DNA from 4 places in the Brucella anthropi ATCC 49188 genome. Region 3 is predicted to be linked to each of the others. Evidence: predicted binding sites of a transcription regulator. Region 3 holds the regulator's gene; each other region holds the start of a gene.

Region 1 (7,587 bases), 1.0 Mb from region 3:
TTGAGCATCTGCCATTTCGAAAAGCGGCCAATAGGTCCACTCATCGGCAGCCGCCAGCACATCGCGAACGGGCGCGCCCCACTCCGCGTAGATGGAGCGCAAGCGCGCCGGATCGCCGGTTCTGGACCAGACTTCGCCGGGGTTTTCGCCCGTCGTGATGGCGACGAAATTGAAGAAACTGCCGCCCTTGACCGGATAGGCGATGAAATGCGCTTGCCTGCCGAGCCATGCTGAAACGGCGTTACTCGTTTTCATGGCGGATAAAAACGATGCGGGGAGGGCATCCGCCGCGAGCGTAGTGCGCCAGGCAATATGGCCGCTGAACCTTGCCTTGCTGAAACCTGCCTTCGAGCGCTCCGCCGACCAGACGCCATCGCAGGCGATCAGATATGCAGCGTCGACAGATTCTTCGGAATTGCCCCGGCGGATAGTGGCTGCAACAGCGCCGTTTTCGACGCGATGATTTGTGATTTCAGCGCCGAGGCTGATGTCGATGCCGGGCTCTTCACGGCAGGCGTCGAGCAAAGCGGATTGCAGATCGGCGCGATGGCAAACGACATAGGGATGGTGCCAGCGCTGAGAAGCCTTGTCGCCAAGCTTCATTTCCATCAGCGGACGCGCTTTGCGCCCATCCATGAGGTAGAGCGCTTCCGGCGTTATGGCTTGTGCAGAAAGACGGCCGGCAACGCCGAGCCGTTCCAGATGACGCATCGCATTGGGTGCAAGTTGCAGGCCAGCACCGACTTCCGAAAGGGTCTCGGCCTTTTCGACAAGCCGGACATTCCAGCCGCGCGCTGCCAGCTCCAATGCTGCCGACAGACCGGCAACTCCGGCCCCGGCAATCAATATGCGCCCTTTGCTCATGTCGATGAGATCATCCGGCATTCAGCCCCGTGAGGCTGCCCAGATCAGGCAGCTTTGTCGGCGGGTGCTTCGTAAACGCAGCCAGCCGGAACGGTTTCGTCGGCATGGAGCTTGGCGTTGTAGCGATAGAGGGTCGAGCAATACGGGCAAACGACTTCACTTTCATCACCCATGTCGAGAAACACGTGCGGATGATCGAAAGGTGGGTTTGCACCGACGCACATGAATTCCTTCACGCCGATTTCGATGGCCGCATGGCCGGCGTCGTTCTGAAAGTGAGGAATAATGTGATCGGACATAATATGCTCCGGTTCTGGTCGATGGGCGGTATGAGCATGATCCTGAACCGGGTCCCGGACAGGATCATGCATAGACATTGGCATGCGTGTACCGCGAAAGTCTTGTTTCCGGAAGCGTTTTCATCAATTCTGAGGACATTTCAAGCTAATTGCTATCAAACTGTCATATGACAGCCATAGGCTTAAGGCAGAGCCGGAATGTTCCGGTGGAAGTCGGGACAGGAAAAATGAGCGAAAACAGCGTTATGGCGAGCGAAACCCCCAACGCGATTGAAGGCGGGACACACGAAATGACAGCCGGACTAGCCCCCAACCCAACCGTCGTTCCCGATGCGGACGTAGCCCCTGACGTTCACAAAGCTTTGAACGGCGAATTGATGCAAAGTTCCGACCGCTTTGTGAATCGCGAGTTTTCCTGGCTGCAATTCAACCGGCGTGTTCTCGAAGAAGCCGCGAATATGCGGCAGCCTCTGCTTGAACGCCTGCGCTTCCTGTCTATCTCCGCCGCCAATCTCGATGAATTTTTCATGGTCCGCATTGCCGGTCTCGCCGCTCAGGTGCGCGCCGGTGTGGCGATGCGCAGCGCCGATGGACGCACGCCGCAGGAACAGCTCGACTTCGTTCTGGACGAAGTAGGGCGCTTGCAGGAAGAACAGCAGGAACGCCTGCGTATGCTGCGCGAGGAACTGGAACAGGACAGCATCGAGATTGTTCGCCCGTCGGCGCTTTCAAAGCCCGAAAAGGAATGGCTTGAAAACCACTTCCTCGAAACGATTTTCCCTGTCCTGACGCCACTCTCCATCGATCCGGCGCATCCGTTCCCGTTCATTCCGAACCTCGGCTTTTCCATCGCCCTGCAGCTTGCGCGCCGCGCCGACAATCATCCGATGACGGCCCTTCTGCGTATTCCGGTCGCGCTCAAGCGCTTCATTCAGCTGCCGACAGACCAGCAAAACACCTACCGCTTCATTACTATCGAGGACGCGGTGAGCCTGTTCATCGGGCGACTGTTCCCCGGTTATGAAGTGCGCGGCGCCGGTACGTTCCGCATCATCCGTGACAGCGATATCGAAGTGGAAGAAGAGGCGGAAGATCTCGTTCGTCTCTTCGAGACAGCACTGAAACGTCGCCGTCGCGGTCAGGTGATCCGCATCGAGTTTGATGGCGAAATGCCAGAAGCCCTGCGCGTCTTCGTGGCGACGGAACTTGGCGTTTCGGAAAACCGCATCAGCGTGCATGAAGGTCTTCTGGCGCTCAACATGATTTCGGAGATCGTTTCGATCCCGCGGGATGACCTCAAATTCGTATCCTACAATCCGCGTTTCCCGGAGCGTATTCGCGAGCATGGCGGCGATTGCTTCGCAGCGATTCGTGAAAAGGACATTGTGGTCCACCACCCCTATGAATCGTTCGACGTGGTGGTCCAGTTCCTGCGGCAGGCTGCAGCCGACCCGGATGTGCTGGCGATCAAGCAGACGCTGTATCGCACTTCCAATGACAGCCCGATCGTGCGCGCATTGGTCGATGCTGCAGAAGCGGGCAAGTCGGTAACGGCGCTGGTCGAGCTGAAGGCACGCTTCGATGAGGAAGCGAATATTCGTTGGGCACGCGATCTGGAGCGCGCGGGCGTTCAGGTTGTGTTCGGCTTCATCGAATTGAAAACCCACGCGAAAATGTCGCTCGTGGTACGCCGTGAAGATCAGAAGCTGCGCTCCTATGTGCATCTGGGCACGGGCAACTATCACCCGATCACGGCGCGGATCTATACCGACCTGTCGTTCTTTACGTCGGACGCGGATATTGCTCGCGACGTGGCGCATATCTTCAATTTCATCACGGGCTATGCACAGCCTGCCGAAGAGATGAAGATAGCGATTTCACCTTTCACGCTCCGTGCGCGAATCCTCAAGCACATCGAGGACGAGGTTGCGCATGTGAAGGCGGGGCGTCCGGCTGCGATCTGGATGAAGATGAATTCGCTGGTTGATCCACAGATTATTGACGCGCTCTACGTGGCGAGCCAGGCGGGCGTGCAGATTGATCTGGTCGTGCGTGGCATCTGCTGCTTGCGTCCGGGCGTTCCGGGGCTTTCCGACAATATTCGCGCCAAGTCGATTGTCGGACGTTTTCTCGAGCACAGCCGCATTTTCTGCTTCGGAAATGGCAATGATCTGCCTTCCGACAAGGCAATCGTCTATATCGGTTCCGCCGACATGATGCCGCGCAATCTTGATCGCCGCGTGGAGACGCTTGTTCCGATCACAAATGCAACAGTGCATCAGCAAATCCTGTCGCAAATCATGTTTGCCAACATAATTGATAACCAACAGAGCTATCAGCTACTTGCGGACGGCACCTCTCGCCGGATAGAAAAAGAAGCAGGAGAGGAAGCTTTCAACGCGCAGGAATATTTCATGACCAATCCTAGCCTGTCGGGTCGCGGAAAGTCGCTGAAGTCTTCGGCCCCCCGCCTTATCGCGCATCGCAAGCGCGCGCAGGCGGAAAGAAAAACGACTGCATGAGTCCAGCTGTAGCACAAGGCCGCCTCAAGGGACTCAAGCCCGTCGCGGTCATCGACATTGGCTCGAACTCGATCCGTGTCGTCATCTATGAAGGCATCGTCCGTTCGCCGACGGTGCTTTTCAATGAAAAGATACTTTGCGGCCTCGGAAAGGGCCTCGCGAAAACCGGCAAGCTCAACGAGAAATCCGTTGAAGCGGCGCTTCGTGCGCTGAAGCGTTTTCGCGCTCTGGCCGAACAGGCCGGCGCGGTTTCCATTCACGCGCTGGCGACTGCGGCTGCACGCGAAGCGAAAAACGGTCCGGATTTCATCGCACAGGCGGAAGCCATTCTCGGCCGGCACATCGAAGTGCTGTCCGGCAAGGAAGAAGCCTATTACTCGGCGCTCGGCATTATTTCCGGTTTCTTCCAGCCGAAGGGTGTTACGGGCGATCTCGGCGGCGGCAGCCTTGAGCTGATCGCGGTGGACGACCACGAGGTAGGCGAGGGGATCACCTTGCCGCTCGGTGGTCTGCGCTTGCAGGATATGTCCGATGGACGGCTGCCAGAGGCAACCAAGATTGCGCGCACGGAACTCGCAAAGGCGACGCTTCTGCAAGCCCATCAGGGCCAGGTTTTCTATGCGGTCGGCGGCACCTGGCGTAACCTTGCCAAGCTGCATATGACGGCGAAGAACTATCCGCTGCACGTCATGCACGGCTACGAGATGAATCCGGTGGACGCGCAGAGCTTCCTCAAGCGCGTTGCCAAGGGCAATCTCGACACGATGCGCGGCATTGAAGCGGTTTCGAAAAACCGCCGTCAGCTTTTGTCTTATGGCGCCACGGTGCTGCTCGAGACGATCCGTCTGATGAGACCCTCCAAGATCGTTTTCTCGGCGCTCGGCGTGCGTGAAGGCTATCTTTATTCGCTTCTGCCGAAGAACGAGCAGCGGCTCGATCCGCTGCTGGCCTCGGCAGACGAACTGTCCATTCTGCGCTCGCGCTCTCCGCGTCATGCCCGCGAACTGGCAACCTGGACAACATTGTCCTTGCCGGTCCTCGGGTTTGACGAAACCGAGGACGAAGCGCGCTACCGACAGGCTGCCTGCCTCGTGGCCGACATAAGCTGGCGCGCGCATCCCGACTATCGCGGGTCGCAGGCGCTGAACATCATCGCTCACGGCTCGTTCGGCGGTATCGACCACGCCGGACGTTCCTTCATGGCGCTTGCCAATTATTATCGTCACGAAGGACTGATCGAAGACGAGATTGCGCCGGAGATCATGCAGCTCGCCACGCCGCGCCTGCGTGAACGGGCAAAGCTGCTTGGAGCCTTGCTGCGGGTGGTCTACCTTCTGTCGGCTTCGATGCCGGGCGTCATCCCACGCCTTGTCTGGCGTGAGGAAGAAAGCGGCATTGCGCTTGTCGTACCGGGAGACCTGGCCGATCTGATTTCGGATCGTCCCGAAGGCCGCTTGCAGCAGCTCTCCAAGCTGACCGGAAAGAACATCTATTTCGCGGTTGGTGATGCAGCCATCGAGGGGACGCGGGAATGAGGCAGTAAGTGAGTAGGGCAGTAAGGCAATATGTTAATGCTCGCGTTAGACATACTACCTTACTGCCCTATTACCTTATTCCCCTAACTCAACTGCCCTGATCCGCCGGTTCTCGAACTTGATGACGATCTTGCCGTCGATAAGATCGAGGGCTTTCTGACCGAAAACCTCGCGACGCCAGCCATGCAGGGCAGGCACATTGGCCTTGTCGCCTTCCGAGGCGATCTTGTCGATGTCGTCGGAATTCGCCACGATCTTTGCCGCGACGCCGTGCTCTTCCGTCACAAGCTTGAGCAGAACCTTGAGGATATCGGCGGCGGCGGCGCTGCCTTCCGGCGAATGCGACGGCTTCGGCAATTTTGGTAAATCTTCCTTCGGGATTTCAAGCGCGGACTGGATCGCTGCGACAAGTCCTGCAGCCTGTGCCGAACGCTCCCAACCCTTCGGGATCGAGCGGAGACGGCCCAGTGCTTCCGCGTCACGCGGCTGCTGCTGTGCGATTTCGGCTATGGTGTCGTCCTTGATGATACGCCCACGCGGCACATTGCGCTCGCGCGCTTCGCGTTCGCGCCAGGCGGCTACAGCTTGCACAATCGCAAGTTCCAGCGGTTTGCGGACGCGTGCCTTGACCCGGCGCCACGCATCGTCAGGGTGCATGTCATAGGTTTCGCGGGAAGTCAGCACCGCCATTTCCTCGTTCACCCACTCGCTGCGACCTTCTTTCTCCAGTTCTTCCTTCAGATAGAGATAGATATCGCGCAGATAGGTAACGTCGGCCAGTGCATAGTCGAGCTGCTTGTCTGAAAGCGGGCGACGGCGCCAGTCGGTAAACCGGGACGACTTGTCGATCTGCTTGCCGGTGACCTTCTGCACAAGCTGGTCATAGGAAATGGCATCGCCAAACCCGCAAACCATTGCCGCTACCTGACTGTCGAAGACAGGTGAAGGGATGAGATCGCCGAGATGGAAGACGATTTCGATGTCCTGCCGTGCTGCGTGGAAAACCTTGACGATCGTCTCGTCGGCCATCAGGCGGAAGAACGGCGCGAGGTCCAGCCCCGGCGCAAGCGCATCCACAAGCGCCGTATGGTCAGGCGAGGCCATCTGGATAAGGCACAATTCCGGCCAGAACGTCGTTTCACGGATGAACTCCGTGTCGACTGTAACAAAATCGGATTTGGCGAGGGCGGATACGGCCTCTTCGAGAGCCTGTGTTGTCGTAATCAGATGCATGTCTACCTTTTAGAGCATTTCCAGCAAAAGTGCGAAGCGGTTTTGCGTCGGATAATGCGACAAAACAAAGAGACAGAGCTTTGCCGCTTGTCGCGAAATAATCAGGAACTGGCGCTCCACTTAATACGCACATAGTGTTTTTTGTCGACACGTTACGTCAAGGTGGTTTAACACCAAAACCCGCAGGGAATGCAGACTTGACAAAACCCGGTCAAAATGCGCTTTTCCGCGAGAATTTAAAGCGTTTCCGTCAGCAAGGACTGACTTATTATTCCAAAGGCAGAAATCATGCACCGTTACCGCAGCCATACCTGCGCAGCCCTTCGCAAGACGGACGTTGGTTCGAACGTTCGCCTTTCCGGATGGGTTCACCGCGTCCGTGACCATGGCGGCATTCTCTTCATCGATCTTCGCGATCATTATGGCATTACCCAGATCGTGGCCGATCCCGATTCGCCCGCCTTCAAGGTTGCCGAAACCGTTCGCGGCGAATGGGTTATCCGTGTCGATGGTGAAGTGAAGGCCCGCGCAGGCGATGCGGTCAATACGAATCTGCCAACTGGCGAAGTCGAAATCTTCGCAACCGAAATCGAAGTGCTGGCCGCTGCCAAGGAATTGCCGCTGCCTGTATTCGGCGAGCCGGACTACCCGGAAGATATCCGCCTGAAGTACCGTTTCCTCGACCTTCGCCGTGAAACGCTGCACAAGAACATCATGAGCCGCACCAAGATCATTGCCGCGATGCGTCGCCGCATGACCGAAATCGGCTTCAATGAGTTCACCACGCCGATCCTGACAGCTTCCTCGCCGGAAGGCGCGCGCGACTTCCTCGTGCCGAGCCGTATTCATGAAGGCAAGTTCTACGCGTTGCCGCAGGCGCCGCAGCAGTACAAACAGCTTCTGATGGTTGCCGGTTTCGACCGCTACTTCCAGATCGCGCCGTGCTTCCGCGACGAAGACCCGCGGGCAGACCGTCTGCCGGGCGAGTTCTACCAGCTCGACCTCGAAATGAGCTTCGTAACCCAAGAAGAAGTATGGGAAACGATGGAACCAGTCATGCGCGGCATCTTCGAAGAGTTTGCCGAAGGCAAGCCGGTGACGCAGCAGTTCCGTCGCATTGCCTATGACGATGCG
Region 2 (7,587 bases), on a different replicon from region 3:
CAAGATGCGCAATCGGCCCGCCGAAGGAGGTGAAACCGAGCTTGAGAAAGGTTGTGAAGACCTCCCCGGCCGAGCCTCTGACGGCGCTGCTTTCATCGTGGCTCGTTGTTGTATCCGTCATCGTTTCATTGCCTCTCCGGTAAATTCACGGACGCGCTCCTTGGCCAAGGCGAGACCTTCGCGCCCTTTGTCGGTAATGGAATAGAGCTTGCGCACCGTGCGGCCGTCGCGCTCCTCGCGCGAGGTTAGGTAGCCGTCCCGCGTCATCTTGTGCAGCAGCGGATAGAGCGTACCGGCAGACAGGCGGTAGCCGTGGCTTGCCAGTTCATCGATCATCCACTGTCCGTAGATCTCATGCTCGGCTGCGTGATGAAGCACGTGCAGACGCACGAGGCCGGAGAGGAGATCATGGTGCTCCATCTTCAGCGAATGCCTTTTCCCAAGCGCATCGTTTTCCGATTGGCTCCCTGTCATGCCACCTGCCTTCTTGATTCGCGGAATGATCGGTTCATACTATCCGTTTACGATAGCGAAAATCGATTGCAGGGAAAAGACAAAGATATGGAACTCATCCTGATCGGCCTTGTGGCGCTGCTGACCGCCGGTGTAACGCTCTTCTCCGGTTTCGGTCTTGGGACGATCCTGATGCCGGTCTTCGCGCTGTTCTTCCCGGTGCCCTTGGCGATCGCGGCGACCGCGGTCGTGCATTTCGCCAACAACATCTTCAAGTTCGGGTTGATGGCCAGGCAAGCCGATTGGCGGGTCGTGGCACGGTTCGGGGTGCCGGCCGCCCTCGCTGCCATCGTTGGAGCAAGTCTTCTCACCTGGTTCGACAGGATGCCGGCTCTCGCGAGCTACATGCTCGGTGGATCGGCCTATGAAATCACTGTCGTCAAGGCGGTCATCGGTGTGCTGATTGTCGCCTTCGCCCTGCTGGAACTATGGCCGCGCTTTCAGGCGCTTGCATTTCCGCCGCGCTGGTTGCCACGCGTGCTGTCAGGGTTCTTCGGCGGCCTGTCCGGCAATCAGGGGGCGTTACGTTCTGCCTTCCTCTTGAAGGCGGGCCTTACGAAGGAGGCTTTCGTCGCCACTGGTGTCGTCGCGGCGGTGATAGTCGATGCGGTACGGCTGGTCACTTACGGGACGAGTATCATGGCGGATAACCTTGCCCGGTCGCAGGAAATGCTCATGCCGGTAGTCATCGGCACGATCTGCGCGTTCGCCGGTTCGTTCGTAGGCAAGCGTGTCCTGCAGAAGATCACGTTGCGGACCGTGCAGCTTATCGTGGCTGTGGCCATGTTGGTGATTGGGGCCGGACTTGTGTCGGGTCTGATCTAAAAACACCAGCATACTCGCGCGGGACGCGGGCAATGGATTGATCGGCGTCAAGGCGACCGGCGCTTTGGTCCGCACGAGATCACGGTGGTCAAAGCCGTGGTCAGACTCGAAAGCTTCATATAGCTGTCATCGAACAGCTATATCGAATTCCGATATCGGTATCCGAGGGAGATGAGATGCGGGACGGTATTTATCGTGTGCTTTTTCTTTCACGCCGCAATTCCGCGCGCAGTGTGATGGCACAGGCAATCTTGAACAAGATTGGCAAGGGCAGGTTCGAAGCCGTCAGCGCCGCTGTCGATCCCGCACCCGCAATCGAACCTGTTGTTCTGGATTTGCTGCGGAGCGCGGAGTATCCGGTGGAGGACATGAAGCCTCAGCACTTTGAAGCATTCGGAGCGTCCGGGGCGACGGAGCTCGATTTCGTCTTTACGCTGAGTGACACCGCTGCAGGCGAGCCTCTCCCCGAATGGCCCGGTCTTCCGGTCACGGCCCACTGGCGCTGCCCGGACCCGACCCTGGTCAAGGGTGAGGCGTGGGAGCGCAAGCGGGCGTTCACGGAGGTTCTTGCAGGACTGGAGCGTCGGCTGGGCATCTTCATCAATCTGCCGTTCGCCTCGCTGGACCGCATGAGCCTGCAGAACCGGATCCAAGATATCGGTGAAGCACGAGAGCCCTAGGCTCAGCAATCGGCCCTCACCTGAGGGCACAGCGTTGCATCGGCTCTAAGTGCTTCGACTAACACCCAGTCGACGCATTTCCCGATAGACTGTCGACCGCCCAAGGCCGAGCTGCTTTGCCGCTTCGGCGGGAGATATGCTGGCTGCGATCAGTTTCATCGCCGCATCGACCTTTTTCATGTCGAGCGGCTGGCGCCCCGGCTTCTTTCCTTTCGCTCGCGCGGCGGCGATGCCGTCCTTTGTGCGCTCCGAGATCAACCTGCGCTCGAAATGGGCGATGGCGCCGAAGACATGGAAGATCAGCTCGCCGGCAGCCGAGGAGGTGTCGATCTTTTCCTCGAGGCTGAGAAGGTCGATCTTGCGCTCCCGCAGCATCTTCACGGTTTCCAGCAATTCCGCCAATGACCGTCCGAGCCGGTCGAGCCGCACGACCGCGAGCGTGTCGCCAGCACGGGCATAGGCAAGCAGTTCGGCCAGGCCCGGCCGGTCCATGTTCTTTCCGGATTGGACGTCGCTGAAAACCTTTATGGCACCGGCCTGCTCAAGGCGCATTGCCTGGCCGGCGACATCCTGATCACCAGTCGAGACGCGCGCATAACCGAGAATTGCCCCCATATTCATGTCTCCGAAACGTCCGTTCTGTGGACAACCGAAGCTGCGTGTGTCGGAATACTGTGATTCCGTCCACAGAATATGTCTCTTTATTCCGAACTGTCCATGAATTTTCGAGTCCTTTTAGGGGCGGCGGAAGGAGCACCATGCGCAAGCACGAACTGCTGAACGAAGCCGAGCGGGAACAGTTGCTGGGTTTTCCGACGAGCCGAGACGATCTTGCCCGACTTTACACCTTCGAACCGCACGACCTCGACCTGATCCGGCTTCGCCGAGAGAATCGCAACCGTCTCGGTGTTGCTGTTCAACTTGCGCTGTTTCGCCATCCCGGCATGACATTGGCACAAATTCTTCAACGCAGCGCCGGGCTTTCCGAAGAACTCGTGTCCTTCATTGCCGAGCAGCTCGACCTGCCGGAAACTGCCTTCGCCGCATATGCCGTCCGCGACCAGACAATGACCGATCATGCCCGCGAGCTCGCCTCGGCACTCGGCCTTCGAGGCGCAAGCCGGACCGATATCCCCTTCATGATCGAGGCGGCCGCCAAAGCTGCCTGGGGAACGGACAAGGGTGTCGTGATCGCCGCCGGTATCATTGACGCGCTGCGCCAGGCCAAGATTCTTCTGCCTGCTACCTCGACCATAGAGCGCGCTGGCATTGCCGGCCGGGCGCGTGCCAGAAAACAGGCGGCTCATGCGCTCCTGTCCGGTCTTCGGCCGGCTCAACTGGACGCGCTCGATGCGCTTCTGGCTGCAGATTCGACCGGCGCTATGCCGCTCACCTGGCTCAAGACGATCCCGGTGGCTGCAAAGCCCGATCACGTTCGAGGCATTCTCGATCGTCTGGGCGTGGTGCGGAGGATCGGCATCCCGCCGAAATTAAGCGCCGCCATCCACCCCGCCCGCTACCGGCAGTTCGTGCGTGAGGGGCGCGTGTCCCCCGCCTATATGATCGAGCGTTACACGACGTCGCGCCGGCGGGCGACGCTCGTTGCATTTCTGATCGACCTCGAAGAGCGGCTTACCGACGCGGCCATCGAAATGGCAGACAAGCTGATCGGCGGTGCGTTCAGCCGTGCCCAGAACAAGCAGGCCCGCCGCTATGGGGCGACCGCGAAAGACGTCGCCCGGCTGATGCGACTGTTTCGCGGTACGATCGACGCTCTTGCCGGTGCTATCGACAACCACTCGGACCCGGTCGAGGCAATTGACGAAACTGTCGGCTGGATCAATCTGCTCAAAGCCAGACATGAGATTGCCGAGCTCGCCGAAACTGCCGATGTCGATCCCCTCACGGTGGCCGTGGACCGCTATGCGACATTGCGGAAGTTTGCTCCGGCGCTGATCGAAGTTCTCGAATTCAAGGCCAACCGAGGAAGCACGCGAACGATAGCCGGCGTTCAAAAGCTTCGCGAACTCAACAGGTCGGGCAGGCGCGATGTGCCGCCGGATGCGCCGATGCCGTTCAAGGAGGAATGGCGGAAGCTGGTGATCGAGCCGGATGGCAAGATCAATCGTCGGCTCTACGAAACGGCTATGCTGGCGCACTTGCGCAACAAGTTGCGTTCCGGGGACGTCTGGGTTGAGCGGTCGTCAGCCTATCGCCGCTTCGACAGTTACCTTCTGCCGGAACCGGCCGCCGCTCCAATCGTCGCCGAACTCGGATTGCCGACCGCCGCCGACACATGGCTCGAAAAGCGCGGCCGGGAACTGGACTGGCGGCTGAAGAAATTCGCGCAGCGCCTCAAACGCAACCAGCTTGAAGGCGTCCGCTTTGCCGAAGATCGGTTGCAGGTCTTACCCGTCAAGACCGCAGTTCCCGACGAAGCCGAAGCACTCGCCGATCGCCTGGACGCAATGATGCCGCGCATCCGCATCACCGAACTGCTGCATGAAGTGGCGCGCGAGACCGGATTCATGGCGGCCTTCACCAATCTGCGCACCGGCGAAAACTGTCCGAACGAGAGCGCGCTGCTGGCCGCAATTCTGGCCGATGCGACCAATCTCGGGCTCTCCCGCATGGCGGCCGCCAGCCACGGCGTCACCCGAGACCAGCTCATCTGGACACAAGACGCCTACATTCGTGAGGATACCTACCGGGAAGCGCTCGCTACCATCATCAATGCTCAACACCGCCTGCCTATCGCTTGGGTCTGGGGTGACGGAACCACGTCAAGTTCTGACGGGCAGTTCTTTCGTGGCGGCAAACGTGGCACGGCAGGAGGAGACATCAACGCCCGCTACGGCGTCGATCCGGGCTTCAGCTTCTACACCCACGTCTCCAATCAACACGGCCCTTTCCACATCAAGGTTCTCTCGGCGGCGACGCACGAGGCGCCCTATGTGCTCGACGGGCTACTTCACCACGGCACCAATCTCTCGATTGCGGAGCATTATACCGACACTGGCGGCGCGACCGATCATGTGTTCGCGCTCTGCGCCATGCTTGGGTTCCGTTTCTGCCCGCGGCTACGCGACTTCCCGGATCGCCGACTGATCCCGATCGAGCATCCCGCGGGCTATCCCGAAATCGCGCCGCTCCTCGGCAAACGCATCCGCACCGATGTCATCCGCGAACATTGGGATGACGTGATGCGTCTGGTCGCTTCGCTCAAGACCGGCCATGTCGCGCCATCGGTGATGTTGCGGAAGCTCTCGGCCTATGAGCGTCAGAACAAGCTGGACATAGCGCTTCAGGAGATCGGCAAAATCGAGCGAACCCTGTTCATGCTCGACTGGCTGGAAAGTCCGGGGCTGCGACGTAGATGCCACGCCGGTCTCAACAAGGGCGAGCAGCGCCATGCCCTCGCGCAAGCGATCTACACCTTCCGACAGGGACGCATCATCGACCGCAGTCACGAGGCCCAACAGTACCGGGCCTCCGGCTTGAACCTCGTCATTGCGGCGATCGTCTATTGGAATTCCACCTATATGCGTGACGCCATTGAGCATCTGCGCTCGCAGGGGGAAGCTGTTTCCGACAATCTCCTGGCTCATACCTCCCCGGTCGGGTGGGAGCACATCGCCTTTTCCGGTGACTTCCTCTGGGATCGCGCCGCAAAGACGACCGGCCGGAAACCGCTCAACTTATCTACAAAACAGCGAGTGGCGTGACCGCGTTCCACCTTAACGTTGTTTAGCGGGAAACCAACGCTATGCCCTCAACTTCATGTCGTGCGAGATACCTCGACGATGAACTTTGCTTTTATGATAGTTTTGGTCAGGCTCGAGCCGAGCTTGACAGAGCCCAAGAACAGGTAGTTCCGCGAATACTTTCGGGCGTAATGACCGCTTTAAATCACTATTCCCCGGTAATTCGCTGCGTCGGACAAGAGAACTACGGCATCACCGCAGATGGCGTTCGAATATTCGATCTCCGCTTTGGGATATCAAACAACATCAGCGTATCCCGCCTTGTTGCAGCCGATACTATGACTGAGTCTCTTTCGAGCGCTCTTAGACGCGGACGTTCGCTCGCGCCTCAAGTCGCGAGCTTCTATGATCTTGCTCACAAGGAAGCCGACCCAACAAAACAGTATCTTCTCCTTTTCATCACGTTGGAGTTGGCAATCGGAATAGCCTTCCAGTGCAGCTATCGCCAAATCGCAGCGCAAGGCGCCCAAGCTCAACTGCGAGATCATACTAAGGTTAGGCTTCAAGAGAAGTTCACTTGGTTGCGTCAATTCGTTTGGACGACACTTAATCCGGATGATGATCAACTTTTCCAATCACTCCGGCGATCTCGTAACGACATCGCTCACGGCAATGCGGTGAGTATAGATAAAAGCCGTCGACTGGAATTGGAGAACCTAGTTCAAAGGGTATTGTCTGTAGCGTAGCTCACGGCACCAGTAAGTGAGCGCCGGTAAACGCCCGAGGCACGGCACCGCCAGTTGTCCGCGGACAACTTCGGCCTCATCTGGGATTGATGGTTAATCGTTTGTAAAATGTTTACGAATCGGGCTTAATGTCAACTTCGCAGTTATCGATGTTTTTGCATGATTTGCGAAGTTGAAGGGCCTTAAATGTTAACAACTACTAACTATACCGATACCCAGGAACATCTGCCTACCTTGTTGTCGGCGGATTCACTAGAGTTGTCTCGCCAACTTCAACTTCATCAGCAAAAAATCTTTGCTCCCACCTCCCAAAAAACCATACGTCAATTTTCTCCAGCAGAAGCCGCCGCATATATTGGTATCGGCGAAGGATATTTGCGACAGGTGGCAGCTGAAGGGCACGGCCCAGAGCCAATGGCTAATGGTCGCCGGATGTACAGCCCTGACGACATGGGCCATATTAGACGCATTCTTGACGAAAAGAACGGCGCGCCCAAATACGTCCCGAACAGACGGGCCGGCGAAAAGCTTCAAGTTATTGCCGTCATGAATTTTAAGGGTGGCTCTGCAAAGACGACCACCTCTGCACATATGGCGCAGTATCTTGCCTTGCGGGGCTACCGAGTACTAGCTATCGATTTGGATCCCCAGGCTTCGTTGTCTGCGCTATTTGGTCACCAACCGGAGTTGGACGTTGGAGAAAGCGAGACTCTATATGGCGCGATCAAATATGAGAATCCTCGTCCAATAACTGAAATAGTGCGTTCGACATACACACCAAATCTGCATGTTATTCCGGGAAATCTCGAGCTCATGGAATTTGAGCACGAAACTCCAAAAGCAATCATGTCTGGCCATGCGGAGAGTATGTTCTTCGCTCGCATTGGAGAAGTCGTTACCGATATTGAAAGCCTGTACGATGTCGTGGTCATCGATTGCCCGCCTCAGCTAGGCTTTTTGACGATGTCCGCGCTTTGTGCGGCAACCGGGGTGCTTATCACAGTTCATCCACAAATGCTTGACGTGATGTCGATGAGTCAGTTTCTCGCGATGACGAGCGAGTTGATGGCGGTAGTGGAACGAGCCGGTGGCAGGACTAGTTACGACTGGATGCGCTAC
Region 3 (7,587 bases):
TGCAGCCACACCGCGATGGCGTGCCAGTCGTTCGCCACGGGCCTGCGGACCAGCACCAGTGCTCTGTTCCACACTTTGAGCCTTTGCCGCTTCCGCGAGTGCCACCTGAACGGTCGGTTCCGTTCCCGGAACTGGACCGGTCTGCGGCAGGGTCACGTCATAAGACGGATCCTGCGGAACGGAAGGCGATTGCGGCGAATAGGCCATAGCCAGATTGTATGGCTCCTGCGGAACCGGATTTTGCAGCGAACCGTCGCGATTGCGCTTCTCGTAGAAGGAATTTCCACCGGCTACGAGCACGTAATGCATATTGTTGTAAGGGAACTTCAGACCCGCCGTGTGGAAGAACATGGCGTTCTTGAGCTTCGGATGACGCTCACCCTTCAGAACCGCGTCGGCAGCGGCCTGAACATCAGGCAGCGCCTTGGAATTCATCTGGCGGGTAAGCACACCGGGCGCAAACTGGTTCTTCTGACCGACGACACCGCAAATCGTATCCGGATAACGTCCCGACGCGAGACGGTTCATGACGACCGTACCAACAGCCAGAAGACCGTCGGAACTCGAACGATTGGATTCGAAGAACATCGCACGTTCAAGGCAATTCTTGTCCCGTGCGGTGTAGGTGTAGGTCTTCACGCCATTGACGGATTTGACGTGGCTTGCCGCCGTCTTTTCCGAATTGGCTTTTCCCGAGGTTCCGGTTGTCGTGCAACCGGTCACCACGAAAGGCGCAATCACCAGCCCGATAAGAGCGGGCAATTTCCACTTCGCGGCGCGCGTCAATGGCTCAGTCTCATGTTAGGACCCTTAACTGATCCAGTCATCCATTCAGGCGAACACATCTGGAACGATGTGCGCGAACGTCTGACTGCGGTGCAAGTCAAAGAGGACGAAGATCAAAATCACACGTCCTACAGTCGCTCAATCGAATTCAAGGTTTTGGAATTTTTAGGCCAAAAAAAGGCGGCGGGTCAAATCCCAACAATGCTGGAGACCGCTGAAAAGTCCTAAAACAATTCCGAATCGAGATTGCGAATGTGCCTACAAGCCCTTTAAATATATTAATAATTCCTTAACGAGAATTAGCGATTCAGGTAAGATATTGATTTAACGAGATTCAAAGTCTCGCAATACACGCCATATCGCTGCCTTAATTCGCTTTTGCTTGTACTTTTTTTGCATACACATTCGTGGTGTTTCAAATCTTCTGCAGAATTTCTGCTTCCAGGCCGGTTCCATTGCTCTTTGTCAACTTTGACAACAGATTTGTAACATCGCGTGAGATCATACTTTTGAGACCCGTTTCGGGTTGTTGCAATGCGAATCGGGCGAGCACGATCCGCACCTTGCAAAGCTGGGTCTTAAACAAAAAACGACCCGCCACGGATACCGTGGTGGGTCGGACAAGTTCAGTTCCTGACGCCGAGATGACCGCAGCGGTCACCCGAAAGAATAACCCGCACCCCGAACGGTGCGGATCGGATCGAGCGCACGACCGACATTGATCGCCTTGCGCAGCCGTCCGACATGGACGTCCACCGTGCGGTCGTCGACATAGATGTCCGGTCCCCAAACGCCATCCAGAAGCTGGCTACGTGAGAAGACACGACCGGGCGACATCATGAAATATTCGAGCAGGCGGAATTCCGTTGGTCCGAGACGAACTTCCTTTTCCTTGCGATAGACACGATGCTGTTGGCGGTCGAGAACCAGGTCGCCCACTTTCAGCACGTGCGAAAGAATGCTCGGATTCGACCGGCGCAACATCGCCTTGACGCGCGCCAGCAGTTCCGGCGTCGAAAATGGCTTCACGACATAGTCGTCCGCACCGACGCTCAGGCCGCGAACACGTTCGCTTTCCTCGCCACGTGCCGTCAGCATGATGATGGGCAGGCGTTCGGTTTCCGGCCATTGGCGCAAGCGACGGCAAAGCTCAATGCCCGATACGCCCGGCAACATCCAGTCCAGAATGAGCAGATCCGGTACGTTCTCGCGCAAGGCGATCTCGGCTTCGTCGCCGCGCAGCATTGTATCGACCTGGTAGCCCTCTGCCTCAAGATTATAGCGAAGAAGAACGCTCAGCGCCTCTTCGTCTTCTACCACAGCGATTTTGGGTGCCTGTGACATCCAGTATTTCCCTATCCAAATTCGGCGGGCGGTGGATACAATCCCCCCAATCGACCGCGTGCCGCCGCGCTATTCACTCATTCTCAACCGCCAGACCGTGGTCCGGTCGGCTGCAGTTCAGGGTTTACGCGCCTCATCCACGACAATACCGTGGCTCAGGTCTTCCTTGGGTCGTTCGGCCGGCATTTGCAGGCCGGTCACGATGTAGTAGACGGTCTCCGCAATATTGGTCGCGTGATCGCCGATACGCTCGATATTCTTTGCGCAGAACAGAAGATGCGTGCAGGCGGAAATATTGCGCGGGTCTTCCATCATGTAGGTCAGCAGCTCGCGGAACAGTGACGTGTACATGGCATCAATCTCGTCGTCGCGGTCGCGAACGACATTGATCTGCTGCACCGAGCGCGACGCATAGGCGTCGAGAACATCCTTGAGCTGGGTCAGCGCCAGCTCGGCGAGTGTTTCGAGCCCGCGATAAAGCTTTACCGGCTGGCGTGATTCCGAAACGGCGGCAACGCGCTTGGCAATGTTCTTGCCCAGATCGCCCACGCGTTCCAGATCGGCAGAAATGCGGATCGAGCCAATGATCTCGCGCAGGTCCACAGCCATGGGCTGACGCTTGGCGATAATCATCACAGCCTTGTCGTCAATCTCGCGCTCGCTGGCATCGAGAATGAGATCGTCGGAGATGACGCGCTGTGCGAGCGCATTGTCCGCATTGACGATAGCGGCGACCGACTGCTCGACCATACGTTCCGCATGTCCGCCCATTTCGGCGATCTTATGGGAGAGAAACTTCAATTCCTCGTCGTAGGAGCGAACGGTATGCTGAGACGGCATAGTAGACCTCGTAATATAAATTGCGGGGAAGCCGCACTGTCTATCTGTTGAAGCGCAGTTCCGGATCAGCCGAAGCGTCCGGTAATGTAGTCCTGCGTGCGCTTTTCGGTCGGCGCGGTGAACATGGTTTCCGTGTCACCCACTTCGACCAGATTGCCGAGGTGGAACATGGCGGTGCGCTGCGAAACACGCGCGGCCTGCTGCATGGAGTGCGTGACGATCACGATCGTATAGTTCTGGCGCAGTTCGTCGATCAGCTCTTCCACCTTCGCGGTCGCAATCGGGTCGAGCGCCGAGCACGGTTCGTCCATGAGAATGACTTCCGGGCTCACCGCAATCGCGCGTGCGATGCAAAGACGTTGCTGCTGGCCGCCCGAAAGACCGGTGCCCGCATCGTGCAGACGATCCTTCACTTCCTCGAACAAGCTCGCCTTCTGCAAGCTCGTCACGACGATTTCTTCAAGATCGGCCTTGGTGCGGGCGAGACCGTGAATGCGTGGGCCGTAGGCGACATTTTCATAAATCGACTTCGGAAACGGATTCGGCTTCTGGAACACCATGCCGACGCGGGCGCGCAGTTCGACGACATCGATCTTCGGATCGTAGATGTCTTCATTGTCGAGCGTGATCTTGCCACCGACCTTACAGCCTTCGATCGTATCGTTCATGCGGTTAAGCGAACGCAGGAAGGTAGACTTGCCGCAACCCGAAGGGCCGATCAGCGCCGTGACCATCTTTTCCTGGATTTCCAGATCGACGTCAAACAGCGCCTGCTTCTCGCCATAAAATACGCAAACCTTGTCGCCGCGCATCTTTATGGAATTGGCGTTGGCGTTCATCTTTTCTCCTACGGCTTTCTCGAGAGATCGTTCAGTCATCAGGTTCATAGCTTTCGACTCCCGTTTACCAGCGGCGCTCGAAGCGGCGGCGCAGAATGATTGCTGCAATATTCATCACGGCAAGGAACAGAAGCAGGACGATGATAGCGCCTGACGTGCGTTCCACAAAGGCGCGTTCTGCTTCATTCGCCCACATGTAGATTTGTACAGGCAATGCCGTCGCTGGATCCATTGGCGTGGACGGCACGTCGGCGACGAAAGCCACCATGCCGATGAGAAGAAGCGGTGCGGTTTCACCAAGCGCATGGGCAAGGCCGATGATCGTTCCCGTCAGGATGCCGGGTGCGGCAAGCGGCAGGACGTGGTGGAACACCATCTGTGTTTTCGATGCACCAAGACCGAGGGCCGCAGCGCGGATCGACGGCGGCACCGCGCGAAGGGCGGCGCGGGTCGCGATGATGATGGTGGGAAGCGTCATCAGCGTCAGCACCAGACCACCGACCAGTGACGCCGAACGCGGCAGGCCGAAGAAATTGATGAAGACAGCAAGCCCGAGCAGACCGAACACGATGGACGGAACCGCTGCCAGGTTGTTGATGTTCACCTCGATCATGTCGGTGAAACGGTTCTTCTTGGCGAACTCTTCCAGATAGATTGAAGCGGCGACGCCGATAGGCAGCGACAGACCGAGAACGATCAGCATCATGTAGAGCGAACCGACAAGCGCGACGCCGAGACCGGAGGTTTCCGGACGGCTGGAGGCACCGAAGGTGAAGAGACCTGTATTGAAGGCCTCCTTCATGACGCCTTCTTCCGAAAGCATCTTCATCCAGCCCACCTGACGGTCAGAAACCTTACGGCTCGTCTCCGGCACGGAAAGGTCAATCTGACCTTTGAAGGCAGAATCGATGTCGGCGCCGGCCAGAACAGGAACGGTCTGCGTCGTGCCGATGAGCGATGGATTGTCCATCACCATCTTGCGCAGCTGAATGCGCACGCCGTCGGAATAGAAGCGGCCCAGATCACGCATTGCCGGACGGTCTGTCGCAGCAACACCCAGTTTTTCGGCCAATGCATTGCGCACCAGCAGCGGATAATTGGCCGTGATCAGCACATTCGGATCGGTCGCGCGCTTGTTGCCCGGGTCAATCACCTTTTCTTCAAGCTTGACCGGCAGATAAAGCGTCGTCTGCCAGAAGGCTGTATAGCCCTTGGAAAACACCGAGAAGAGAAGCGCGCACAGAAAGAACACGCCGATGGCGATCGCAGCAATACCGTAATAGCGGAAGCGACGTTCGGCAGCGTAGCGGCGTTTCAGTCCGATATCGCGGCGCGTCGGCTGTGCCGTGGCGTCGCTGGCGTTGAAGGTCGTATCGGTCATTATTCGTACTGCTCCCGGTACTTGCGCACGATATGCAGCGCAAAGATGTTCATGATCAGCGTCAGGACGAAAAGCGTGATGCCGAGTGCAAAGGCCACCAGCGTTTGCGGCGAGTTGAACTCAAGGTCGCCGGTGAGCTGGTTGACGATTTTCACCGTGATGGTGGTCATCGCCTCGAAAGGATTGATGTTGATGCGTGCCGCAACACCGGCGGCAAGAACCACGATCATGGTTTCGCCGATGGCGCGGGATGCGGTCATCAGAAGCGCGCCGACAATTCCGGGCAAAGCGGCAGGAAGGACAACACGTTTGACGGTTTCGGAGCGGGTTGCACCAAGACCAAGCGAACCGTCGCGCAATGTCCGCGGCACGGCTGTGATGATGTCATCGGAGAGCGAGGACACGAAGGGGATCAGCATCACGCCCATGACGAGACCAGCGGTCAGAACGCTCTGCGCCATGATGAAGCCCTGACCGCCTGCAATGGCAATCGAGAGATCGCGCAGGAAGGGCCCGACTGTCACAAGGGCGAAGAAACCGTAAACGATGCTGGGAATACCGGCCAGAAGCTCAAGGACCGGCTTGACGATCGTGCGCACTCGGGGCGACGCATATTCTGCCATGTAGATGGCCGAAAACAAGCCGACTGGAACAGCGAACAGCATGGCCACAAGGGCGATGTAAAGTGTACCAGCCAGAAGCGGAATGAGACCGAACTGGCCTGTCTCACCACCCGAGCCAGCGGCGGCAAAGCGCGGGTCCCATACAGTGCCGAAGAAGAACTCCCACGGCGAGACTGACTGGAAGAAACTGATCGTCTGGAACAACATCGAGCAGATGATGCCGACGGTCGTCAGAATGGCGATACCGGATGCGGCGATCAGCCCCCAGAGAACGATACGCTCGACATTATTGCGTGCACGCATGCGGCGGCTGATCGTGGAAAGGCCGAAGATCAGACCTGCGATGGCGATCACCAAGGAAACAGCCGAACCGATGGTGTGTGTCAGCGCCGTTGCCTTTTTCAGGTAAAGCGCGATAGGCACCATGTAATCCTGGCCTTCAGTCGCGAGCGCCACGCCCTTGGATGCAAGAACGGCGCGAGCATCCTGATAGTTTGCCGGGAAGCTTTCCAGTTCGGCAGGCGTCAGCCGGTCAAGCCCGTTGGCCAGACCACGCACCATGCCAAGCTGTAGGCTGCGATTGGTGAAGGAGCCGTCCTCGATAGCATCCGGCAGACGGGCGGTCGCGCTGTGATCGAGATAGACCGACGTTCCAACGGCCCATACAGCGAGAAACAGAATCGCAGGCAATGCAGAAACGAGGAAAACCCACCAGCCATGATAATGCGGGCGGGAATGCATTTTCTCGGTCGGCGAGGCTTTTGCGGAAGCAGACTGCGCCTTGTCCAGTGCAACGGCACGCTGGCGGCCTATGAAGAATCCGATCAGCCCGATTGCAACGATACTGACGAGAACCAGAAAGAAGGACATTCAATTTCCCCGGTTGCCCTGATGAATGCGGACGGTTTTGAGGTGCAGCTTCCACCCATACCGTTCCACGCGGATGCGCCTGTCATAGTGCAAAGGCGCGAAAGGAGAAGAACGCGGAGATTCGTCATCCCCGCGTTCCACAGATTAAAACTTACTTCGCAGCCAGCGTCTTGCCTTCGGTGAAGGCGGCGCGCTGTGCTTCACGTTCTGCGTCCGGAGCCGGAACCAGACCATATTCGGCGAGCGGGCCGTCAGGACCGATCATCTGGTCATTCAGGAAGAACTCAACATATTCCTTCAGACCCGGGATAACGCCGAGGTGAGCCTTCTTCACGTAGAAGAACAGCGGACGCGACACCGGATATTCGCCCGAAGCGACGGTTTCAGCCGAAGGGGTGATGTCGTTGACGGTCGCAACCTTCAGCTTGTCAGCGTTGTTTTCGAAGAAGTAGAGGCCGAATACACCAACGCCGGTCTTGTTGGAGTCGATGCGGGCGAGCGTTTCGGCATAATCGCCGTCGATGTCGACAGCTTTGCCGTCCTTGCGCACTGCGATACAGGCGGAAGCGGCAGCCTTGTCGTCAAGACCGGTCTTCTTGATTTCGTCCAGAGCGCCGGAGTGCTTGCAGCCGTCGGCGAGAACCTTTTCTTCAAACACTTCGCGGGTGCCGTGCTTTTCGCCTGGGATATAGGCAGCAATGTCCCAGTCCGGAAGGTTCGGGTTGACCTGATTCCACTTGGTGTTCGGATTGTCGACCAGCTTGCCGTCGACGACGAGCTTGGCTGCGAGAGCCTTGTAGACATCTTCCGGCTTCAGCTTCCAATCCGGACCCTTGGCGTCGGTCGCGAAGACGATGCCGTCATAGCCGAAGCGCACTTCCTGAACATCCTTGACGCCAGCGTC
Region 4 (7,587 bases), 1.4 Mb from region 3:
ACTGCAGGCGCTCCCGGATTTCCTTGAGGATGCGGGCGGCAATCTCGCGCTGCTTGTCGTTAAAGCTGCTATCAATGTCGCGGAACCAGGCGTCGGCCTTGCGGATCGACATTTCCGTGATCTCGCCAACATGCTTCATGCCAACCTTGACCGCAAGCGCTTCCGGCTTCAGGCGGTAGCCGTTACAGGAAGGGCAGGGGGTCGAGGCCATGAAGCGCTCGATATCTTCGCGCGACCAGGCGGAATCGGTCTCTTTCCAACGGCGTTCCAGATTGGGGATCACGCCCTCAAAAGGCTTCGTCGTCTGGTAGGAACGCAGGCCGTCATCATACTGGAAGGTGATTTCCTTGCCCTTGGTGCCATAGAGAATGGCCTGCTGGGCTTCTTCCGAAAGATCAACCCAGCGCGCACCGATCTTGAAGCCATAGGCTTTGCCAAGCGCTTCCAGCGTCTGATTGTAATAGGGCGACGAAGACCGCGCCCATGGGGCAATCGCGCCGTCCTTCAACACTGCCGTTTCGTCGGGAACGATCAGGTTCGGATCAATGGCCTGCTGCGTGCCGAGACCATCACAGGTCGGGCAGGCGCCGAACGGGTTGTTGAATGAGAACAGGCGCGGTTCGATTTCTGGGATGGTGAAACCGGAAACCGGGCAGGCAAACTTTTCCGAAAACAGAATGCGCTCATGCGTTTCGTTGGCCGACTTGTTGGCAGCACCACCTTCAGCCGTTTCTTCAGGCGGCAGCGGCTTGTCAGCAAACTCGGCGACGGCCAGACCTTCAGCAAGCTTGAGGCATGTTTCAAGACTGTCGGCGAGGCGGGTCGACAGGTCAGGCCGCACCACGACACGGTCCACCACAACATCGATGTCGTGCTTGTATTTCTTGTCCAGCGCCGGAACGTCGGCGATTTCATAGAAGGTGCCGTCCACCTTGACGCGCTGAAAGCCCTTCTTCTGAAGCTCTGCCAGCTCCTTCTTGTACTCGCCCTTGCGGCCACGAACGATGGGCGCGAGGATATAAAGGCGCGTGCCTTCTTCCAGCGCCATGACCCGATCAACCATCTGGCTAACGGTCTGGCTCTCAATGGGAAGGCCGGTCGCAGGCGAATAGGGCACACCCACGCGCGCAAAGAGCAGGCGCATATAGTCGTAGATTTCGGTGACGGTGCCGACCGTCGAACGCGGATTGCGGCTCGTCGTCTTCTGCTCGATGGAAATGGCAGGAGAGAGGCCGTCGATCTGGTCGACATCCGGCTTTTGCATCATTTCGAGGAACTGGCGCGCATAGGCCGAAAGACTTTCGACATAACGGCGCTGGCCTTCCGCATAGATCGTATCAAAGGCAAGCGAGGATTTGCCCGAGCCGGAAAGCCCCGTCATCACGATCAGCTTGTCGCGAGGCAGATCGAGATCGACATTTTTCAGATTGTGTTCGCGCGCGCCACGTATGGAAATGAATTTCTGATCGCTCATTCCGCGTCCTGCCTGCTCATGATGCCATGGATAACGGGCGCCGAATGGTAAAACACGTCGCGCCGGTGTCTAATATGGGGTGAAACCCTCCAATAAGAAGGGGGCTCCGGTCATTCATCGGTGCACTCTTATCATTAGAACAAATATCGAACAACCAGCCTTCTGATAGGCGATACGAAATGTGAACGCAAGAGCGTTGACTGTCACTCCTGACAGGAGCAGACTACCCTTACTCGCTGATAGCGGAGAGGTGCCGCGGTGGGATGACACGGCATCGGCAAGAGGTCCGCAGGAGGCGGGGAGACCCAGTAGGGAGGTTAAGGAGCATGAGTCCACCTGACTACAGTGCCTAGCTTTCACAGAGATGAAAGCACAATCCGTTTCGGTTGCGGCAGCATCTTTTCGCAAGGAATGATGCCTCGTTGATCGAAAGTGTGATTGCCGACAATTTGAATTTGCGCGGAATGCAAATGGCCGTGCGCCTTTGTGATCCGAAAAGACCTGCCGACGAATTAATGTCGACACATGAGCATTGCTCAAACCCCAAGCCCTGCGCGCCAAAGATACAGTGAGCGGCAGGGCTTTTCCTTGGAAGCTGATCCCGTTTGCCAAGCGCAGGCAGCTATTGCTTTATGAAGGTTGTCGGCAAGGCTGTTTTGAAATTAAGGCAGATGCAGTTTCAGCCCCTGAAATGAGGCAAACTGCATTATCAGCGCGGTAAACGGTGCAAAAACCCACTGAAATTTATGGCGAACGCAAGGCTTTTTAATGTCGGAAGGTTGCATTTTGAACAAAACAAGAACATAAACTCTGTGGACATTGAAGAATTCACCGGCCCGGATTGAGCACGCTTTGAGCCAGTCCTGTAAGGTGAACATATGAGTTTCTGGTGATGGCGCATTGTTGCGCCTGATCTTTCATTTGAAAAGTGCCTCTTGTCCGCGCGAAGCAGTGCGGAAAGAGTGTGCATGCAAGACCCGGAGTAATTTTCGATGGCTGGTAGCGTCAATAAAGTCATTCTGGTCGGCAATCTTGGTGCCGATCCGGAAATTCGTCGTCTGAATTCCGGCGACGTGGTTGCCAATCTGCGCATTGCAACGTCGGAAAGCTGGCGCGATCGCCAGAGCGGCGAACGCAAGGACCGCACCGAATGGCACAGCGTTGTCATCTTCAATGAGAACCTCGCCAAGGTTGCGGAACAATATCTGAAGAAGGGTGCCAAGGTTTACATCGAAGGCGCGCTCCAGACCCGCAAGTGGCAGGATCAGAACGGCAATGACCGTTATTCGACGGAAGTCGTGCTGCAGAAGTTCCGTGGTGAACTGCAGATGCTCGATAGCCGTGGTGAAGGCGGCGGTGAAGGCCGTTCGTTCGGCGGCGGTGGCGGCAACCGTAACCAGATGTCTGACTATTCCGGTGGCGGCGGTGATTTCGGCTCGTCCGGCCCATCCAATCAGGGTGGCGGCAGCGGTGGCTTCTCGCGCGATCTGGACGACGAAATTCCGTTCTGAGAACGGATATAATCCAGTTTATAAGTTAAATTTGATAAGGCGCTGTTTTACAGCGCTTTTTCTATTGGATCATACTTCCAATTCTCTAGGAAGCATGATGTCTGATTGCAAGTTCGTCAGCGCGACTTGCCCTCAGATGTAATCTGCTCACCGTCCTCTTTGGTGAATGATGCGACGGGGTTTTCCAGAAGCGGCAGAACCAGCTCAGAGGGACGGCAAAGCCTGGTGCCGCGCGGCGTTTCGACGATGGGCCGGTTGATCAGAATCGGATGAGCCATCATGAAATCGATCAGCTCGTCATCAGTCCATTTCGGATCGGACAGCCCGAGTTCGGCATAGGGTGTACCTTTCTCGCGCAATAGTTCGCGTGGTGTCATGTTCATTGCCGCCAGCAGACCGAGCAGACGTTCCCGCGTGGGTGGATTCTGCACATATTCGATGATGACGGGCTCTTTGCCACTGGCACGGATCATTGCCAGTGTATTACGCGAGGTGCCGCATTTTGGATTATGAAAAATGGTCACGGTCATTGGAAATTTCCTGTCTGGATTGAGCGCGTTCATAACAGCTTCGAGAGCAGTTCAGTGCCAGCACGATTCAGTTCATGTCATTCATCTGCGGGTCACCGGGATACGTGTCGATAGAAAACTCCATATTATCCGCTGAAAACCGTGTCAGCGAATACTGGATCGGCACTCCATCGGTATTCACATTGATCGCCTTGGCCGTCAGTACAATGGCGCCGGGCGAAAGCTTCAAATGTTTCAGATCATCCGAATCCGCATGGCGGGCGGATATGATTGTCGATTTACGGAAGTAGTCGGCAACTCCTGCTTTTCGGAAAGCCACGGTGACGGAACCGCTTTCCGCATAATCCTCGGCAATTTCCGGAAATTGTTCGGCACTGATCCAGAGTGTTGCGCGCGACACGGGGCGTCCGTCGGCGCTGTGCAAGGTTTCCAGCCGCAGGACAGGTGAACCAGGCTCGATCTCAAGAGCTTCGGCTATATCCGGGGAGGCAGGCGCTGTGCCGGAAGCGAGCAGCGCGCCTTTCATGTCCCGCACTTGCGAAGCCAGTGATTGCGAAATGCGGGTGCGACGTCCGATCTGATAGGTGAGGCGCTTTGCATTGGCAACGAAGGTGCCGCGCCCTTGCTCGGCACGCAGCACGCCTTCCTGCGTCAGCGCGGCAATGGCGCTGCGCACCGTATGGCGATTGACTCCAAACCTGTCGGCAAGTTCCATCTCGGCGGGCATACGCGCACCCGACTGAAGCCTTCCGGCTCTGATCTCGCCGCGTATCTCGTCGGCAATCTGCCGCCAGATGGCCACGCCGCTGTTTCTCTCAATTCGTCTGGTCTTTGTCATCAACTGTCATCGTCCTGTCATTGGCAGGGTGTATTCATTCTGGTATTGTATAGTTGTCTATATAACTAGACAATTTGAGAGATCAAGTCAACGGGAGTGCATCCCGAAAAACATGAAACGGTTTTCGGACAAGATGCGCCTCAAAACAAACTCCAGAGCATTGATCTGATGCAATCAGGTCAAAGCGCGCTCTGGAACTAACAGGGCAGGGAAGCTCATGTACGGTACGGAGCAAAGTGCGAAGGGAGGCGGAGCCGGTTCCGCCACTGAAAGCGGAACAGTGCCGGATGCAGTGCCAGATTCAGTTCAAGCCGCACGGCAGGCAAGCATGGCAGTTCTTGCGCGTGCAAGCGGCGAAGAGCTGCATGCCTTCTGGCAGGCATGGTCCAACAAGCCGGAATTTGAAGTTCTGCGCGGACCGGAAACCGGTCTCGTAATGCTGCGTGGCCGCATTGGTGGCGGCGGTGCATCCTTCAATGTCGGCGAGGCAACGGTGACGCGCGCTACGGTGCGGCTCTCCGACGGTTCTGTCGGTCACTCTTATGCGCTCGGTCGCGATCAGGAAAAGGCGCGGCTTGCCGCTGTCTTCGATGCATTGTGGCTCGATGAAGGCCATCGCGATGCCGTGGAGGCACAAGTGCTGAATGTCTTGCGCAAACGGTTGAACGATGCCGATGCCAAGCTGCGCGGCGAAGCCGCCGCTACCAAGGTCGATTTCTTCACAATGGTCCGGGGAGACAATTGATGCTTCCTTTTTCTCTCGAAAACAGCACTTCCTCCGCGTTTGAGGGTGGCTTTGCCGATCCGGTGACGGATGCGCAGTCAGCTTTTCATGCCGTCATGCACGCCATGGCTAATCCCGGTCGCATTTATCCATTGGCTCGCACAGCCACACCACCGCAGCCGCTGACGCCTGAACTGGGCGTTATTGCAGCAACCTTGCTCGATCACGATGCAACTGTCTGGTGCGATGCAGCGATAGCAGCTGATGAAAGCGCAACCGCCTGGCTTACTTTCCACACGGGTGCGCCGCGTGTCGAAAGTGCGGATGCCGCGCAATTCGCTCTAGCCAGCAATGTTTCGCTGCTGCCGTCTCTGGCAGGGTTTTCGCAGGGCGACGCCGAATTTCCCGACTGTTCGACAACCGTCGTTCTCGCTGTTGCGTCACTGACAAGCGGACAGGGCTTTGTGCTGAAAGGCCCCGGTATCGATGGCGAACGTGCACTTCATGTCGAAGGTCTGCCGCAGGATTTCATCCAGCAATGGCGTGAGAACGGCGCACAATACCCGCTCGGCGTTGATCTTGTTCTGGTCAGCGACGGCGCTGTTGCAGCGCTTCCCCGCACAACTCGCGTTTCCGCTCTGGAGGGCTGAAAATGTATGTTGCCGTAAAGGGTGGCGAAACGGCCATCCATAATGCACACCGTCTTCTCGATGATCGTCGTCGCGGCGACCGTTCGGTTCCGGCACTGCGTCTCGATCAGATTGCCGAACAGCTGGCGCTGGCGGTTGATCGCGTCATGGCCGAAGGTTCGCTCTATGATCGCGAACTGGCGGCACTTGCTGTGCGCCAGTCGCGCGGCGATCTGATCGAAGCGATCTTTCTGGTCCGCGCCTACCGCACCACCTTGCCGCGCTTTGGCTATTCGCGGCCGATGGAAACCGCTGAAATGCTGATCGAACGCCGCATTTCTGCGACCTACAAGGATTTACCGGGTGGTCAGTTGCTCGGACCGACCTTTGATTACACGCATCGTCTGCTCGACCCAGATCTGGCCGGTGATGTTGCCGTTCCGGAACCCGAAATGCGGGAAGCCGTGAAGGAAGAGACGCCGCGTGTAACCGATATTCTTGGCGCGGTCGGCATGATTGAGGATGATGGTTCCCTGCCGGAAGGTCACGAACCGGGCGACCTGACCCGCGAACCGTGGACATTCCCGATGGAGCGCGATCTGCGCCTTCAGGCATTGGCACGCGGTGATGAAGGTTTCCTGCTGGCGCTCGGCTATTCCACCCAGCGCGGCTATGGCAATAACCATCCTTTCGTCGGCGAAATCCGCATTGGCGAAGTGGATGTCGAGTTCGACGTGCCCGAACTTGGTTTTGCCGTCTCGCTCGGTCGCGTGCAGCTGACCGAATGCCAGATGGTCAATCAGTTCAAGGGATCGGCCAAGCAGCCGCCGCAATTCACGCGCGGTTACGGTCTGGTGTTCGGCCAGAGCGAACGCAAGGCCATGTCCATGTCGCTCTGCGACCGTGCACTGCGCGTGCGGGAATTCGATGCGGATGTGACGGCACCTGCCGAGGACGAGGAATTCGTCATCTCGCATTCCGACAATGTGCAGGCGACGGGTTTCGTCGAGCATCTGAAACTGCCGCATTACGTGGATTTCCAGGCAGAACTCGACCTCATTCGCCGCATGCGTGCGGAATATGACCAAGCGCACAATGAGACTGAAGGCGTAACGAAGGAGGCCGCAGAATGAGCGATCTGGCCAATTATAACTTCGCCTATCTGGACGAACAGACCAAGCGGATGATCCGCCGCGCCATCCTGAAGGCCATCGCAATACCGGGCTATCAGGTGCCTTTTGCCAGCCGTGAAATGCCGATGCCTTATGGCTGGGGCACCGGCGGCGTGCAGGTGACGGCTGCAATTCTGGGGCCGGATGATGTGCTGAAGGTCATCGATCAGGGTGCCGATGACACGACCAATGCCGTTTCCATCCGCGCCTTCTTCCAGAAGACTGCCGATGTCGCTGTAACAACCCATACGGGCGAGGCGACCATCATCCAGACCCGGCACCGTATCCCGGAATATCCGCTGACCGAGGGGCAGGTGATTGTCTATCAGGTGCCGATCCCGGAACCGCTGCGTTTTCTGGAGCCACGCGAAACCGAAACCCGCAAGATGCACGCGCTCGCCGAATATGGCCTCATGCATGTGAAGCTTTACGAGGACATTGCGCGTCACGGTCATATCGCCAAGACCTACGATTATCCGGTAATGATCGAAGGCCGCTATGTGATGGCACCTTCGCCGACGCCGAAATTCGACAATCCGAAAATGCATATGTCTCCGGCATTGCAGCTGTTCGGCGCAGGTCGCGAAAAGCGCATTTATGCCGTCCCGCCCTATACGCAGGTGGTCAGCCTCGATTTCGAGGATCATCCGTTCGAAGTGCAGAAGTTCAAGGAACCCTGTGCGCTGTGCGGCGCGAAGGGCGTCTATCT

What was found. The regulator PhoB, encoded in region 3, activates phosphate uptake and scavenging genes when phosphate is short. The targets are predictions, from matches to a motif close to TGTCATNNANCTGTCAT.
Region 1: a site for PhoB is predicted at 1,325-1,341, ahead of OANT_RS13200 (RNA degradosome polyphosphate kinase). Genes of this name have one in related genera too.
Region 2: a site for PhoB is predicted at 1,452-1,468, ahead of OANT_RS24515 (arsenate reductase/protein-tyrosine-phosphatase family protein). Genes of this name have one in related genera too.
Region 4: a site for PhoB is predicted at 4,358-4,374, ahead of phnF (phosphonate metabolism transcriptional regulator PhnF). Genes of this name have one in related genera too.

The regions. Positions count from the first base shown of each region.
Region 1 covers NC_009667.1:2,670,710-2,678,296, reverse strand. Annotated here, with positions in the region: gene OANT_RS13210 (FAD-binding protein) at 1-864, opposite strand, end outside; gene OANT_RS13205 (zinc-finger domain-containing protein) at 909-1,163, opposite strand; gene OANT_RS13200 (RNA degradosome polyphosphate kinase) at 1,454-3,685, shown strand; gene ppx (exopolyphosphatase) at 3,682-5,220, shown strand; gene rnd (ribonuclease D) at 5,296-6,453, opposite strand; gene aspS (aspartate--tRNA ligase) at 6,742-7,587, shown strand, end outside.
Region 2 covers NC_009671.1:28,648-36,234, forward strand. Annotated here, with positions in the region: gene chrA (chromate efflux transporter) at 1-121, opposite strand, end outside; gene OANT_RS24505 (PadR family transcriptional regulator) at 118-420, opposite strand; gene OANT_RS24510 (sulfite exporter TauE/SafE family protein) at 562-1,338, shown strand; gene OANT_RS24515 (arsenate reductase/protein-tyrosine-phosphatase family protein) at 1,515-2,018, shown strand; gene OANT_RS24520 (recombinase family protein) at 2,064-2,633, opposite strand; gene OANT_RS24525 (Tn3 family transposase) at 2,777-5,743, shown strand; gene repA (plasmid partitioning protein RepA) at 6,655-7,587, shown strand, end outside.
Region 3 covers NC_009667.1:794,449-802,035, forward strand. Annotated here, with positions in the region: gene OANT_RS03945 (cell wall hydrolase) at 1-786, opposite strand, end outside; gene phoB (phosphate regulon transcriptional regulator PhoB) at 1,444-2,130, opposite strand; gene phoU (phosphate signaling complex protein PhoU) at 2,248-2,970, opposite strand; gene pstB (phosphate ABC transporter ATP-binding protein PstB) at 3,036-3,809, opposite strand; gene pstA (phosphate ABC transporter permease PstA) at 3,874-5,190, opposite strand; gene pstC (phosphate ABC transporter permease subunit PstC) at 5,190-6,683, opposite strand; gene OANT_RS03985 (PstS family phosphate ABC transporter substrate-binding protein) at 6,835-7,587, opposite strand, start outside.
Region 4 covers NC_009667.1:2,305,000-2,312,586, reverse strand. Annotated here, with positions in the region: gene uvrA (excinuclease ABC subunit UvrA) at 1-1,474, opposite strand, end outside; gene ssb (single-stranded DNA-binding protein) at 2,467-2,985, shown strand; gene arsC (arsenate reductase (glutaredoxin)) at 3,102-3,515, opposite strand; gene phnF (phosphonate metabolism transcriptional regulator PhnF) at 3,583-4,356, opposite strand; gene phnG (phosphonate C-P lyase system protein PhnG) at 4,571-5,098, shown strand; gene phnH (phosphonate C-P lyase system protein PhnH) at 5,098-5,727, shown strand; gene OANT_RS11385 (carbon-phosphorus lyase complex subunit) at 5,730-6,839, shown strand; gene OANT_RS11380 (alpha-D-ribose 1-methylphosphonate 5-phosphate C-P-lyase PhnJ) at 6,836-7,587, shown strand, end outside.